DNA from 2 places in the Brevibacillus sp. GCM10020057 genome. Region 2 is predicted to be linked to the other one. Evidence: riboswitches for the same ligand, from Rfam matches in the RefSeq annotation. Region 2 holds a riboswitch; the other holds the start of a gene.

Region 1 (7,572 bases), on a different contig from region 2:
TAGTACAATGAGAATATGACCAGTACCCATATCAAAAAGGAGTTTGTGCTATGAGTACATTCCCGATTTCAAGTCTGTTCGGCTTAAAAAGAAAAGCGAAAAAAGAGCCTTTCTTTCGCGAGGGGAAGGAAATGGGCGAGATTCAGATCGAACTGGGAACCCAATTGGCGAAACAGTTGGCCATGATCCAGCTGACCGAGCAGGACTTGTCGGATGCGAAAGCGATTCAGCCTTTGATCATTCAAAATATTGACAAAATTGTAGAGCTTTTTTATAAACAAATTGCCGGCGAGTCATTGCTTATGTCCATTATCGACAAGCACAGCAGCATTGACCGCCTGAAACAGACGCTGAACCGCCACATCCAGGAGATGTTCAGCGGCAGGATCGACAGGGACTATTACGAGCAGCGCAGCCGGATTGCCATCATCCACATGCGCATCGGACTGGAGCCGAAATGGTACATGGGTGCGTTCCAAAACCTGCTGGTCTCCATCATGGATCTGCTGCATGAACATATCGAGGACAAGCAGGAGTATGTCCGTGCGATCCGGGTCGTGACCAAGCTGCTCAGTATCGAGCAGCAGATCGTTCTGGAGGAATACGAGAACGAGCACGAGCGCGTGCGCAGGCAGGCGCTGGAGAAAAAAGGCCAGTTGCGGGTGGTTCTCTGCAATTCGGCCAAAGAGCTTGCCGCCATTTCCGAAGAAAACAGCGCGTTTGTGCAGCAGCTGACGGAGCAATCGCGTGAGGTGTTGCGCTTTGCAGAGAACGGGACGAATTTTTCCGTCAAAGCGCAGCAGCTTTCCCAGGAAGGCAAGGAAAAACTGCAGAAGCAGCAGGAGCAAATGGAGCTGATCCAGGACAGCGCCAAGCAAATTGCGGAAGAAATGGCTATGCTGGAGGAAAACGCGGAGAAAATCCGCGGCATTGTCAACGTGGTGACCGCCATTGCGGAGCAGACCAACCTGCTCGCGCTCAATGCGGCGATCGAGGCGGCCAGAGCGGGGGAACAGGGACGCGGGTTCGCGGTGGTCGCCGATGAAGTGCGCAAGCTGGCGGAGCAGACCAAACAATCTGTCTTTGGCGTGCGTGAACTGATCGAAAAGACGAACCAGCAGACCGAAGCGCTGTCGCTGGTCTTCGGGGAGATCCAGGCGCTCGTTCATTCCAGTACGATGATGAGCAACGAGACCAACGCCTTTTTCGAGGGGATCATCGGCGCCGTCATGGAAGGCAAGGAGCAGAATTCGAGGATTCAAAAGGAACTGGAAAACTTCCTCCGCGTCATGGAAGACATGAATCAGGCGGTGGCGCAGGTAGCCAGTTCGGCAGACGAGCTGTCGGAAGTGACGATAAACCTGTAGCAACAGTTGGCATATACGGCGCATCACATCAGGCACATCCCGCCCAGTCGGAGATGTGCTTTTTTCGTTTAAGTAGGAGATAGTGGAAAGTCAAGTCGATTTGTCGGGATGAACGCGGAAACGGAAGTCTTTTTTCCTGTTGGCCGCCATAGGATGTAGCAATTGGGAGGTGACGGGCGTGGCGAAGTTTCGACCCCGTCGGCGTTGGAAGAACCCGCTGTCCCGAACGAAGGCGTTTTTTATCGCGATCGTCATCTTTTTGGCGATGACGATCCAGACGCTCATCTTTTTGGAGAACCGGCTCGAGCCAACGCTCCTGATCCTGGCTTCGCAAAAGGCGGAGCAGCTGGCCAAGGAAGCGATAACGGATGCGGTCACCAAGCGGATATCCCAGCAAGGCGTCGACTTTAACCAGATCGTGAAGATTGAAAAGGACAAAAAGGGGCAAATCCAGGCGTATCAGTTTAATTTCAAGGAGTACGCGCGGATCATCGGAGAGACGACTTCCCGCATTCAGAACAAGCTCCAGGAGTTCGAGCACGATCATGTGGGCAGCACGATTCCTCTTGGTCTGGCGACAGGCAACAGCTTTCTCGCGAACATGGGACCGGAGCTGCCGGTGACGTTCATGCCGATCGGCTCGGTCAAGACCAAGCTGGAGACGGAGCTGAAGGAAGCGGGCATCAATATGGTGCTGGCGACCGTCTACATTTTTGTGGAGGTGGATCTGCGCATCGTCATTCCGTTTGCGACCGACGAGCAGACCGTCACCACGAAAATTCCGATCACCCACTCTCTGATCGTCGGCGACGTGCCGCAGTACCTGTACAACAATCCGGAAGGCAAGCCGGATGTGCCGCGGGCCGAGACGCCGCAAAGCCAGGCGATTCCGGATGCGTCGGAGTAAAGGAAGCAAGTTGCTGAGGTCCATGTGCTATGCTATCCTTTAGGTAACGAACATGTACTATCGGTGCATATTTCTGGAAAGAAAGTTTTATCCGATGAGCAGCTTCCCGAAATCATCAGTCATAATCAAGAGTTGCTGGATACCATCACGGAGGTAGTCGGAGGGGATTCGAGATGAAGGATGCGGGTAAAAGAAACGCACAAGATTCTATTTACGGAGCCGCCACTGGACGATGGTTAACGAACGCCCCAACGAAGCAGGACTGGATCAAACATGATACGCGTACGGGCGTGTATATCGGGCCGGCGAGTGAAGGCGGAGATGCCGAGTACGTCAAAGTGATCAGCGGCCCCGTCCACAGCAAGAAACCTTCCTTTGCAAGATAAATAGCGATACACGCGTTGCAGGACCGCATGGCTGATGCTGTGCGGTTTGTTGTTTGAAAAGAGGAAAAGTCAGTCAAAGCCTGACAGAAAAGGGGGCAAATCATGAACGCACACAGGGCCAAAGGCATCATCTTTGACATGGACAATACCCTGCTGAAATCCAGGATCAACTTCGCGGAGATGAAGCGCGCCGTGTTCCGGCTGCTGGCAGAGCACGGATGCTGCCAGCCCGACCTGGACTGGACAAGTCATACGGCCTCGCAGTTGATCGAGATCGGGAGACAGTCTGCGCAGATGACGCAAGCGCTCGAGGAAAAGATGTGGGCGGCGGTGACAGAGATCGAAAAGGAAGGGATGCACGGGGCTGTGCTGGAGGAGCACGCCGTGGAAGTGCTGGAGGAGCTGCGGCAGCGCTGCTCGCTCTACATCCTGACGAACAATGCGCGTGCGGCGGCCATGGAAGCCTTGCAAAGGACGGGAATCGCTCACTTTTTTGCAGACGTTGTGGGGCGGGAGCAGATGGCCGAGCTGAAGCCTTCTCCCTCCGGCGTCCGCTGCATATTGCGCCAGCAGCGCGAATGGCCGGTGGAGGCATGGACGATGGTCGGCGATTCGTGGATCGATGGCAAGGCGGCGCAGGATGCAGGCATCCGGTTTGTGGCCTACCAGGGAAAAGAAGGCGAGATGGCCAATCACGGGGTGCATCCGCTGGCGACCATCCAGAGCTTGCGGGAGCTTTTGCCTTATTTTTCATGATTTCTGGCGGACAAGAAACTTTTCGCACGGATAGGCTTCGGTCTCGTCCAAAAGTGTGGTATACTTAACGCAACTGAATACCAGCCTTCAGGGTAGGGTGCAATTCCCGACCGGCGGTAATGACGAACGCACGTCTGAGCCCGCGACTCGCTGCCTGCTTTTGGGCGGCGACTGACTTGGTGAAAATCCAAGGCCGACGGTACAGTCCGGATGGGAGAAGGTATTTGGAATGGCCTCGCAGTCGTTTTTTGGCAAAAAAACGGTTGTGAAAGGCTTCTTTCTCGATGCCCTGGGACGATCAGCTCACGGGCATTTTTATTTGTCACGCAAGGAGGAAGGGAACGAAGGCACGCAACTTCATAAGCAGACAAGCAATCTTCAGGGCAGGGTGCAATTCCCGACCGGCGGTAATGACGAACGCATGTCAAAGCCCGCGACTCGCTGGCCTCGTCAGGCAGCGACTGATCTGGTGAAAATCCAGAGCCGACGGTACAGTCCGGATGGGAGAAGATGCAAAGTGCTTTCCTCGTCTGTTTTTGCAAAAAACGGATGGAGCGAGGCTTCTTTCCCTATGCCCTGAAACGAAAGGTTTCGAGGGCTTTTTGTTTTGGCTGGAATCTGAAGCAGACAGGAGAGCGAGATGGAACAAGACACACGCTTCATGACATTGGCGCTGGAGCTGGCGCGAGCCGCAGAGGGGCAGACCAGTCCCAATCCGCTGGTCGGGGCTGTCATCGTCCGGGACGGTCAAGTGGTCGGCATGGGAGCGCATCTGAAAGCGGGTGAGCCGCATGCCGAGGTGCACGCGCTGCGCATGGCAGGAGAAAAGGCGCGGGGCGCTACCTTGTACGTGACGCTGGAGCCGTGCAGCCATCACGGGAAGACGCCGCCCTGCGCGGAGGCGGTCATCGCGGCGGGCATCGCGCGGGTCGTGGTCGCTGTCGTGGATGAAAATCCGTTGGTGGCGGGCAAAGGAATCGCCTTGCTGCGGGCAGCCGGAGTGGACGTGACCGTCGGGGTGTGCGAGCAGGAGGCAAAAAAGCTCAATGAGGTGTTCTGGCATTACATGAAGACGAAGCGGCCGTTCGTCACGGTGAAAACGGCGAGCACGCTGGACGGGAAAATCGCCACCTCCACAGGACACAGCCGCTGGATTACGGGAGAGGCGGCGCGCAGCGAGGTACATGCGCTGCGCCGCAAACACGATGCGATCCTGGTCGGAGTCGGGACCGTGCTGGCGGACGACCCGCAGCTGACGGCCCGCGCCAAGGGAGAGCTGTACGGCAGGCAGCCTGTGCGGGTCATCCTCGACAGCCGGCTGCGCACACCGCTGGAAGCCCGCGTCGTGCAGGACAAGGCAGCGCCTACCTGGATCGTGACGACAGCAGAGGCACCGGAGGAAAGGCGGCAAGCATTCGCTGCAGTTGCAGGGGTCAAGCTAATCACGTTGAACGCTCCGCTCTCGGTCCCGGCTGTGCTGGAGAAGCTGGGCGAGCTGGGCATCACTTCCCTGCTGGTGGAAGGAGGAGCGGAAGTAAACGGCTCCTTCCTGCAAGCGCGAGCGATTCAAAAAGTCGTCAGCTACGTCTCGCTCAAACTGGCAGGGGGCAAGCTGGCGCCGACTCCGTTTGGCGGGACAGGCTTTGCCACCATGGATGAAGCGGTGCCGCTGGCCGATCTGTCCATCGAGCGAGTAAGCGAGCAGGACGTGCGCATCGTCGGCTACCCGCAGTGGGACAGGGCGAGTGAATAACGCGAGGTGAGAGAAATGTTTACTGGACTGGTGGAAGAAGTGGGGATTCTTGAGGTCATGACGGGCAGCAAGGAGGCGAGCCGGCTCGCCATTCGCGCAGAGCGTGTGCTGGACGGCGTACAGATCGGCGACAGCATCGCCGTGAACGGCATCTGCCTGACCGTCACCTCCTTTACCTCCCGTCAATTCACCGTAGATGTCATGCCGGAGACGATGAACAAGACGACCCTGGGTCAGCTGCGGAGGGGGCAGCGCGTCAACCTGGAGCGGGCGATGCGCCTTGGCGACCGGTTCGGGGGGCACATCGTCTCCGGACACGTGGACGGGACAGGGACGGTCCGCTCCCGCGAGCCGCATGCCAATGCCGTGCTGTTTCGCATCGCGGCACAGCCGGCTTTGCTGAAATACGTGATCCCACGCGGATCGATCTGCGTAGACGGGATCAGCTTGACGGTCGTCGATGTGGACCACGCCAGCTTTTCGGTGTCGATCATCCCCCATACGTTGTCCCAGACGAGCTTGCAGGACCGCCGTCCGGGGGACCTGGTGAATCTGGAGGCAGACGTCATCGGAAAATATGTGGAGCGGCTGATGGGCATGCGGGACGCGGCGCCCAAACAACGGACGGAGCAGCAGTCCCGATTGAGTCTGGCCTTTTTGCAGGAGAACGGATTTGCCTGATTTTTTTCCTAGTTGAGGAGGGAGAACGATGTTAGACAGCATAGAAGCAGCATTGGAAGATTTGCGCCGGGGCAAGGCCGTGATCGTCGTGGACGATGAGGACCGCGAGAATGAGGGCGACTTTGTCTGCCTCGCGGAAGCGGCCACGCCGGAGATGATCAACTTCATGGTGACGCACGGGCGCGGGCTGGTCTGCGTCCCGGTCACGGAGGAAAAGGCTGCACAGCTGGGACTTGCGCCGATGGTGGAGACGAATACGGACAAGCAAGGAACGGCATTTACCGTCTCCATCGATGAACGCAGCACGCATACCGGAATTTCGGCGCACGAGCGCTCACGTACCGTACTGGCAATGCTGGACGAGCGCAGCCGGGCCGAGGACTTCCGCCGCCCCGGGCACATTTTCCCTTTGATCGCGCGGCCGGGCGGCGTTCTGCGCAGGGCGGGGCACACCGAGGCTGCCGTTGATTTGGCGCAGCTGGCGGGAGCCGCGCCTGCCGGGGTCATCTGCGAGATCATGAACGAGGATGGCACGATGGCGCGACTGCCGCAGCTGGAGGAGATCGCCAAGCGGTTCGGGCTCAAGCTGATTTCGATCGCTGACCTGATTCGCTACCGGATGGAAAAAGAGTCGCTGGTCAAAAAGGAGATCGAAGTGCAGCTGCCGACCGCCTATGGCGACTTCCGCATCGCCGCGTACACGAACGAACTGGACGGCAAGGAGCATGTCGCGCTGATCAAAGGCGAGATTGTCCCGGACGAGCAGATTCTCGTGCGCGTCCATTCCGAATGCCTGACCGGGGATGTCTTCGGCTCGCACCGCTGCGACTGCGGTCCGCAGCTTCATGCGGCACTGGCGCAGATCGAGGCGGAAGGACGGGGCGTGCTTCTGTACATGCGGCAGGAGGGACGCGGCATCGGCCTGATCAATAAGCTGCGCGCCTACAAGCTGCAGGAAGAAGGGCTGGATACGGTAGAGGCCAATGAAAAGCTGGGCTTCCCTGCCGATCTGCGGGAATACGGGATCGGGGCGCAAATCTTGCGCGACCTCGGGGTGTACCGGATGCGTCTTTTGACGAACAACCCCCGGAAAATTCGCGGGCTTGACGGCTACGGCCTGAAAGTCGAGGAACGGGTGCCGATCCAGATGCCCGAGCATCCGCACAACCGCAAGTATCTCGAGACCAAACAGGAAAAGCTGGGCCATTTGCTTCACATACATCGATAGGGAGTGGAAGAAACATGAGAACATTTGAAGGACATCTGGTAGGTACAGGATTGCGTGTCGGGATTGTCGCAGGACGCTTTAACGAGCTGATCGTCAGCAAGCTGGTCGGCGGTGCGCTGGACGCGCTCAAGCGCCACGGCGTGGAGGAAGACAATATCGACGTGGCGTGGGTGCCCGGTGCCTTTGAAATTCCGCTGATCGCCAAAAAAATGGCGGAATCGGGCCGCTACGACGCTGTGGTGACATTGGGCGCGGTCATTCGCGGGGCAACGCCGCACTTTGATTACGTCTGCAGCGAGACTGCCAAAGGAGTCGCTTCTCTCTCGCTCGCTACCGGCATTCCGGTCATCTTTGGCGTCCTGACGACGGATTCCATCGAGCAAGCCATCGAGCGGGCCGGGACCAAGGCAGGAAACAAAGGCTGGGAGGCGGCGGCTGCCGCGATCGAAATGGCGAACCTCGCCAGACAGTTTGCGTAACGATTCGATAATAGC
Region 2 (7,572 bases):
TTAAAAATATTGCCTAGTCAGTTGGATGGTGAGAATTGGCATGAAAGAGTTTTATGAAGTTACAGATTCAGAAGCACTTAAATCACTAGCTATTGCCGAGCGTGTCAAAATTTTGGAGCTTTTCGAGGACCTTGAGCCCCGGACTGCCAAACAGATTGCCACGGAACTAGGTGAAAACGCCGCTCGCCTTCACTACCACGTGAAGGAACTCGTTCGGGTCGGCTTGCTCAAACAGGTGGATACCCGTGTCAAAGGGTCCATCGTTGAAAAGTATTACGAGCCCGTAGCCAAAGTGATTCAGGTCAAGCTGCAAGTCATGATCGAAGAAAACGCACAGCAGCTGAGCGATGTGATGTTCACGCCGTTCCGCACGACGGAAAAAGACCTCATGCGCACCTTGAACAGATTCGTCTCCAGCGATCAGGATGTGCGCAAAGAGTACAAAAACACCTTTGCCTTCAATGTGCACGAATTCCATCTCAGCCAGGACGAGCGCAATCAGTTCGTCGATGAGCTGGGCAATCTGTTGCACAAGTACAAGGCTTTCAAAAGCGAGCCTGGGCGCCGCAAGTTCAAGTTTTTCGACGTTCTCTTCCCGTTGACTCCCGCCGAGCCTTCCGACGATTCGGACGAGCCGTTCGAGGATTCAGAAGAATAACGGGCCTGGGCGCTGTATAAGAGTCAATAAAGCCAAGGGGCTGTCTCAAAAGTCAATTTTTGACTTGGAGACGCCCCTTTTGCTGTTCAAAAACGTTGAGAAATCAATTATTCTCAGATAGCTGCGCCGATGTGCTGGCACACCTTTTTGCTGTGGACGGCTCTGCCTGCGCCGCGGCATGGCAGAGCCATACTTATGTTCCTTTCTGCTTCCCTAGTAAGCCCGTCCGAACCAGACCGTATGCTGCGCCTTCCCGCCACAGCAGATGCACGCGGCCTTTTGCACAGGCGGCTCGAACGGGATGTTGCGGGACGTAAACTTCGTCTCTTCCTTGACCTTTGCCTCGCACGCATCGTCGCCGCACCAGCCGGTCAGCACCCAGCCGCTCGGAGTGTTCTCTTGCTCGCTTTTGGCGATGTGGGCCACAAGCTGCTCCAGCGTGTCGATGTCGAGGTGGGAGTTCGCCTCGCGGAAAGCCAGCGCTTTTTGATACATGTTCTGCTGAATGTCCGCAAGCAAGCTCTGGATCGTCTCCACGATGCCGTCCAACTTCGCGGTGATCTTTTCCCCGGTGTCGCGGCGCGCCAGAATCACCTGTCCGCTCTCCACATCGCGCGGCCCCATTTCCAGCCGCAGCGGTACTCCGCGCATTTCCCACTCGTTGAACTTCCAGCCTGGCGTCTCCTCGCGCAGATCGGCGCGGACGCGGATACCGGCGGCTTTGATCTGGTCAAAGAGCGGATCGAATGCGACCATCACTTGTTCTCGCAGCTTCATCGGACCGACCGGGATCATGATGACTTGTGTCGGCGCCATCCGCGGCGGCAGCGCCAGCCCCCGGTCGTCGCCGTGCACCATGATCATCGAGCCGATCAGACGGGTCGAGCTGCCCCAGGACGTGGTGTGCACGTATTTGAACGTGTTGTCGCGGTCGAGGAATTTGATCTCGAAGCCGCGCGCAAAGTTGTCACCAAGGTAGTGGGAGGTGCCTGCCTGCACGGCCTTGCCGTCCTTCATCATCGCTTCGATGGAGTACGTGTCGACGGCGCCGGCGAAACGTTCGCTCGGCGTTTTTTGCCCCATCCAGACCGGGATCGCCAGCTCCTGCTCGACGACTTCGCGGTAAATCTCCAGCATCCGCATGGTTTCCTCGCGAGCTTCTTCCTCTGTGGCATGGGCGGTGTGCCCTTCCTGCCAGAGAAACTCGGATGTGCGCAAAAACGGCATCGTCCGCTTTTCCCAGCGGAATACGTTGGCCCACTGGTTGATCAGGACAGGCAGGTCGCGGTAGCTTTGAATCCACTGGCTGTACATATGCCCGATGATCGTCTCGGACGTCGGGCGCAGCGCCAGCCGCTCCTCCAACGGCTCGCCGCCTGCCTCCGTCACCCACGGCAGCTCCGGATTGAAGCCTTCGACGTGCTCCTTTTCCTTTTGCATGAAAGACTCGGGAATCAGCATCGGGAAGTATGCGTTGCGGTGCCCGGTCTCCTTGAAGCGCTTGTTCATCGCCTCCTGAATCCGCTCCCACAGCTCATAACCGTCCGGCTTGAACACGATGCAGCCGCGAACCGGCGTGTAGTCCATCAGGTCTGCCTTGCGAATCGTGTCGATGTACCAGCGCGAAAAATCTTCCGCTTGCGGCGTAATTTCTTTCACAAACGTTTTTTCCTCTTTCATCCTGCTACAGCTCCTCTTGAAAAATAATGAAAAAATCCCCCATCCCAACATAGGGACGGAGGATTAACATCCGCGGTACCACCCTGATTGATGGCAGCAAAAACTGCACATCCACTCAAAGTCCCGATAACGGCGGGGCAACCGGCACGGCTCATCGCCGGCAGCTTCAGGATGGGGAGCAGTCATGCCGCAGTATCGGCCTTGCAGACGAGGGCCGACTCTCTGGGACGCGGCGCATGCTGCGGGTCCTTTCACAGCCTTTGCAGCTTTCACAGCTTTCTTAAATCAATATGTTAACAAGCCGCAGACCGATTGTCAATTTGTGGCACGCGGACTCAAGCGGGTCGCCAGCTTGACGTACACCGGATAGGCGACCAGGGAAAGCATCGCCCCTTTGAACATGTTGAACGGCACGATTCCGTACAGGATGAGGGACCATACGCTGTCGGCGCCGAGCGTCGCGAGCAACTGATCCATCGGCATATGAGAGATGGCGGCATAGGCAGGCAAGAGGAAGAAAGCGTTGGCCAAGGCCATCACGACACTCATCAGCAACGTCCCGAGCGCAAGGCCGGTCAAAAAGCCTTTCTTTCCCTGGCTGACACGCTGCATGGCAACCGCCGCCACGATAAAGCTCGCACCCGCCGCCACGTTGGCCAGCTCGCCGATCAGCAAGCCGTCCGTGTTCTTAAACAGCATGTGCAGCGCATTTTTCAGCACTTCCACGATAATTCCGGCCATCGGACCGTACATGAGGCCTCCGATCAAGGAGGGCAGCGTACTGAAGTCCAGCTTCAGGAAACTCGGCATCATCGGAACGGGAAACTCCAGATACTGCAGGATAAAGGCAACCGCCGCCAGCATGGGAATCGTCACCAGCCGCTGGGTTGACCTCGTTGCATGCAAAGCTGTTTCTTTCATGTGTACCATCTCCTCGTCCATGTTCTCCTTCTGAGGAATGGCAACAGTGCGTTCCTGTCCACACTGCCTGACTGCTGCTCAAACGCCGGAAGCGCTTTATCCGTACAAAAAGCCCTGAGGAAAAAGATCCCCAGGGCTTTGACAGACGCAAGACATAAGCAGGTGCAAAATTAAGAACGAGAAACAATAGGGCTGTCGCGTGTATCGAACGCCCCGCTCCCGCTTGCACAGGCAAACAAGCACGTGTGGTAACGTACTGTCGTCATCCTTCTCCCATCCAGACTGTACTGTCGGCTCCGGAATCTCACCAGATCCTGCACTTCCTGCCGTTTATCGGCCGGGAAGGCTCGCGGGCTTACATGCACATGGCACGATCACCGCCGGTCGGGAATTTCACCCTGCCCCGAAGGAATGTGTAGTTGTATACAGACTTATTATACTGCGGTTTTTTTATTTGACAATAACCGAAAGCGCATGGTCCTAAGACCCCGCTCCCCTGTATTTGCTAACTCCCCAGTTCCAGACGAGCAGCCCGAGGCCGAAGAAGATCACGGCCATCACCGGCGTCATGAACGCGTAGCTGTACCACGTTTCCTTGCGCAGGAAGTATGCCGCCGGATAGACGCCGACAAAGGCAAACGGCAGCACGTACGTCAGCATGAATCGGATGATCTTGTTGTAGACGTCAACCGGGTAGCGGCCGTATTGCTGAATGTTGTAAATCATCGGCGTAATCCCCGTCCGCGAATCGGAGAAAAAGCTGATGGCAGAAATCGCCGTGTACACCCCGCCGTAGATCAGTGCGCCGCTGACCGACAAGACGATGAAAATGAACGGATCGTACCAGGTAAAGCTGAGCTTGAGCTGAATGGCCGCATACCCCATGATGATCAGACCGGAGATCACGCCGAAAATCCGGTCCGGCGCGATCGATTCCAGACAGACCTGCGCCAGGTTGTGAATCGGCCTTGTGAGAATGCGGTCCATTTCCCCGCGAATGATGTAGCGCTCGTTGAAGTCCCAAAAGCCGAAGAAAATCGAGAACAGCGCGTACGGCACGAGAAAAAATCCGTAGATGAAGATAATCTCGTCGCGCTTCCAGTCGCCCATCAGCGGCACGTGCTCGAACACGACGATGATAAAGACGAGGTTGATCATCTCGGAGATCAAATTCGATGCCAGATCGCCTAGGAAGTCCGCCCGGTAGGCGAGTCTCGTCTTGAAATACTGCACCAGATAGTCGGCAAAAATGCCAAAGATGTGCTTCATGTTTTGCAGCTTTTGCATGTCTCCCTACCCCCCCTGCACGACCAGCCGATTGCGGGCCAGTCGCCATAACATCAGGATCGGGACGAGAATGACGACCATCCAGACGGCCTGAAAGCCGATCAGCTCCCACGCCCTGGCCGGGGTGATCGCCCCGGTAAAGATCAGGCTGGGATAGTAGTTGATCGCCTGGAACGGCAGCAAGCCCATCACGGTCTGGGCCCACCCTGGGAAGAAGCTGATGGGCAGCACAAGCCCGGACATCAGGTCGACGATGACCCGCTTGGCCCGCATCATGCCGTCGTTGCGGAACAGGAAGAACGTGAACAGCCCGGTCAGGAGATTCACCTGCGTATTGATGAAAAAGGCAAGCAAGAGGCTCAGCAGGTACAATCCCCAGCCCTGCGCAGTGGCAGGGAAATGAAACGGGATGATCAGGCTGACCAGAAAAATACCCGGACCCGCGAAAAACAGGAAGCGAAAAATGCCTTCCCCCAGCGCCTGCGCCGTCTTGACGGACAAGTAGTTGTACGGCCGGATCATCTCGATGGCGACCTTTCCTTCCCGCACATCCTGGGCGATTTCCATGTCAATGTTGTTAAAGTAAAAGGCACGAGACATCCAGGCGATCGCTACGTACGATGTCATCTGTTCGACAGACAGGCCGCCGAGCTGCTGCTGTCCGTTGTAGATCGCTCCCCACAAAAAGTAATACGCCCCGATGTTGATAGCGTAAATGATAATCCCGCTGTAGTAGTTCACCCGATAGGCCAGCATGGTCAAAAAGCGCATGCGGATCAGTTCCATGTAGAGTCTACGCATGACTGGCTACCTCGCCGTCTGTCTGGTAAATGTTGCGCACGATATCCTCGGTGCTCGTCTCCATGATTTTCACGTCGCTCACATCAAAGGACGACATGACAGTAGACAGGACGTAGGGGAGCATTTCCTGGCTGCGCGCCACCTGTACGCTCAAGGTATACTCGTTGACCTGCTCGATCCGACAGGGCAGATCGCCGAGCACGCGGCGCAGTTCGATCGACGGGGTGCGCTTTTTCATCTGGAACTGCACTTCTGTCCCATTGCCCCAGCGCTCCTTCAGATCGCTCAAGAGGCCGTCGAAGATCAACTTGCCTTTGTCCATGACCAGCACCCGTTTGCAGAGCGCTTCAATGTCGGACACGTCATGTGTCGTCAAGAGAATGGTCATGTTCTCCGTCTCGTTCAGATTGCGGAGAAAATCGCGGATCTTTTGCTTGACCAATACGTCCAGTCCGACCGTCGGCTCATCGAGGAACAGCAGCCTTGGCTTGTGGATCAGGGCAGCCGCCACCTCGCAGCGCATCCGCTGGCCGAGACTGAGCTTGCGTACCGGCTGGCTGACGAACGAGCCGATATCGAGCTCCTCGATCAGACGGTCCAGCCATTTGCCGCCCTGCTCGTCATCTACCTTGTAAACGCTCTTGAGCAGGCGGAACGATTCGAGCGGAGACAGGTCCCACCATAGCTGCGAGCGCTGCCCGAAGACGACCCCGATGGAGCGCACGTACTCTTCGCGCTCCCGGAACGGGACGAAGCCGTTGATGACGATGTCGCCGCTGCTCGGGGTCAGGATGCCCGTCAGCATTTTGATCGTCGTCGACTTGCCCGCCCCGTTTTCCCCGATCAGGGCGAACATCTCCCCTTCCTCCACCGTGAAGGAAAGGTTGTCGACTGCCTTGACCGTCTTGTACTCGCGGCTGAACAAATCGCGAAAAGCACCACCGAGACCCGACCGGGACTGGTGAATGCGGAATTCCTTTTGCAACTGCTTCACTTGAATCATCGGTTACCTTCCTTTTGATTGCTTCTGCAAGATTCCATCTGTAAGTGTATATGAGCGTGTGCGATTTGTGCAAAAATCAATGTGCTGGAATTAATGGTTACGTTAATCCATGTACAGCACAATCCCCGTCTTGTCGTCTGATTTCTTGAAGCGCACGTACTTGAGGCATTCCGGATCGCTGTTTTCCAGCGCGAGCAGCTCATCCGTGTACCGCTGCAGCCCTTTGTGTACAATCGGCAACACGGTTGCTTCCCAGCGCGGCGTTTCTCCGCCGTACGGGCGCGGCATGAACAGGCCGTCCGTCAAAAGGACAAGAGCATGAAGATGAATCCGGTTGATCCGGCCGTATTCTACAAACGCCTTGCTGGCCACATCTCCGTTTAGCACGCCGTATCCCCCGGCAGCATTGGCCAGATAACGGTTGGCGCACAAAATGTCCCGACACTGCTCCATCAGCTCGGTCCGTTGCGTGATGCCTTGCTGAATACACGACTCCCATCTGGCAAACGCCGCCTGCTCCAGATGGCTGACCTGCGGGTGCGTGAGAGGCCGTACCGTATCGTCTGCATAGACAGCGAAAATCATACAATCCCCTGTCTGCGCGAACTCGATGTGCGAATCCCCGACCCGGACAAGCGCACATGCAGCTCCCCACAACGCTTCTTTTTGCTCCAGATCAATCCCTTCCTCGCGCATGCACGCACCAAGCCGCTCATTGGCAGCGACCAGCAATTCGGTCAGATCCTGTTCCTCTCCCGCTTCCTCCATCTGCTGTTTCACGATTTGCGCGGCCAGCGCACCTGCCGTCAGCCCTTCTTCGTTTTCATAAGGCGTAAGAGAAGAAACCCCATCCACCACTGCAAAAAGGCGCTTCCCCTGATTCGCGACGTAGGCATCCTCGTTTCTTTTCCCGCTTCCTGCAACAGAGATGCATTCCATTTTCATCGTGACAACCGCCTTCTCCCTCGTATTCAATTGCTGAAAAATTGTATCATTTTTCCTTTTTCCCTTCCATACATCTCCGCTGCTGTCCACTGATTCCCAAGCATGTGGTAAGATAGTGGAGACCTTTTGGACAGAAAGAGGGAAAAAACATGAACCGTGAAAAATCCGCACACCTGCACCAGCAAGCCCTGGACGTGATTCTCGGGGGCGTCAACAGCCCTTCCCGCTCCTTCAAGGCAGTAGGCGGCGGTGCCCCTGTCACTATGGAACGCGCTCA

What was found. A riboswitch is a leader RNA that binds a small molecule or an ion and turns the genes downstream of it on or off. The one in region 2 is predicted to bind FMN.
Region 1: linked by a shared signal. The riboswitch ahead of ribD (bifunctional diaminohydroxyphosphoribosylaminopyrimidine deaminase/5-amino-6-(5-phosphoribosylamino)uracil reductase RibD) and the one ahead of ACFSO0_RS04395 (ECF transporter S component) in region 2 are both predicted to bind FMN.

The regions. Positions count from the first base shown of each region.
Region 1 is NZ_JBHUJW010000034.1:54,097-61,668, reverse strand. It holds gene ACFSO0_RS10665 (globin-coupled sensor protein) at 51-1,367, shown strand; gene yunB (sporulation protein YunB) at 1,537-2,274, shown strand; gene ACFSO0_RS10655 (HAD family hydrolase) at 2,763-3,416, shown strand; FMN riboswitch at 3,496-3,642, shown strand; FMN riboswitch at 3,787-3,932, shown strand; gene ribD (bifunctional diaminohydroxyphosphoribosylaminopyrimidine deaminase/5-amino-6-(5-phosphoribosylamino)uracil reductase RibD) at 4,057-5,169, shown strand; gene ACFSO0_RS10645 (riboflavin synthase) at 5,185-5,850, shown strand; gene ACFSO0_RS10640 (bifunctional 3,4-dihydroxy-2-butanone-4-phosphate synthase/GTP cyclohydrolase II) at 5,879-7,078, shown strand; gene ribH (6,7-dimethyl-8-ribityllumazine synthase) at 7,093-7,557, shown strand.
Region 2 is NZ_JBHUJW010000011.1:163,585-171,156, reverse strand. It holds gene ACFSO0_RS04405 (helix-turn-helix domain-containing protein) at 41-658, shown strand; gene proS (proline--tRNA ligase) at 872-2,338, opposite strand; gene ACFSO0_RS04395 (ECF transporter S component) at 2,654-3,259, opposite strand; FMN riboswitch at 3,521-3,674, opposite strand; gene ACFSO0_RS04390 (ABC transporter permease) at 3,740-4,537, opposite strand; gene ACFSO0_RS04385 (ABC transporter permease) at 4,553-5,347, opposite strand; gene ACFSO0_RS04380 (ABC transporter ATP-binding protein) at 5,340-6,350, opposite strand; gene ACFSO0_RS04375 (protein phosphatase 2C domain-containing protein) at 6,453-7,295, opposite strand; gene ACFSO0_RS04370 (glutamate-1-semialdehyde 2,1-aminomutase) at 7,445-7,572, shown strand, end outside.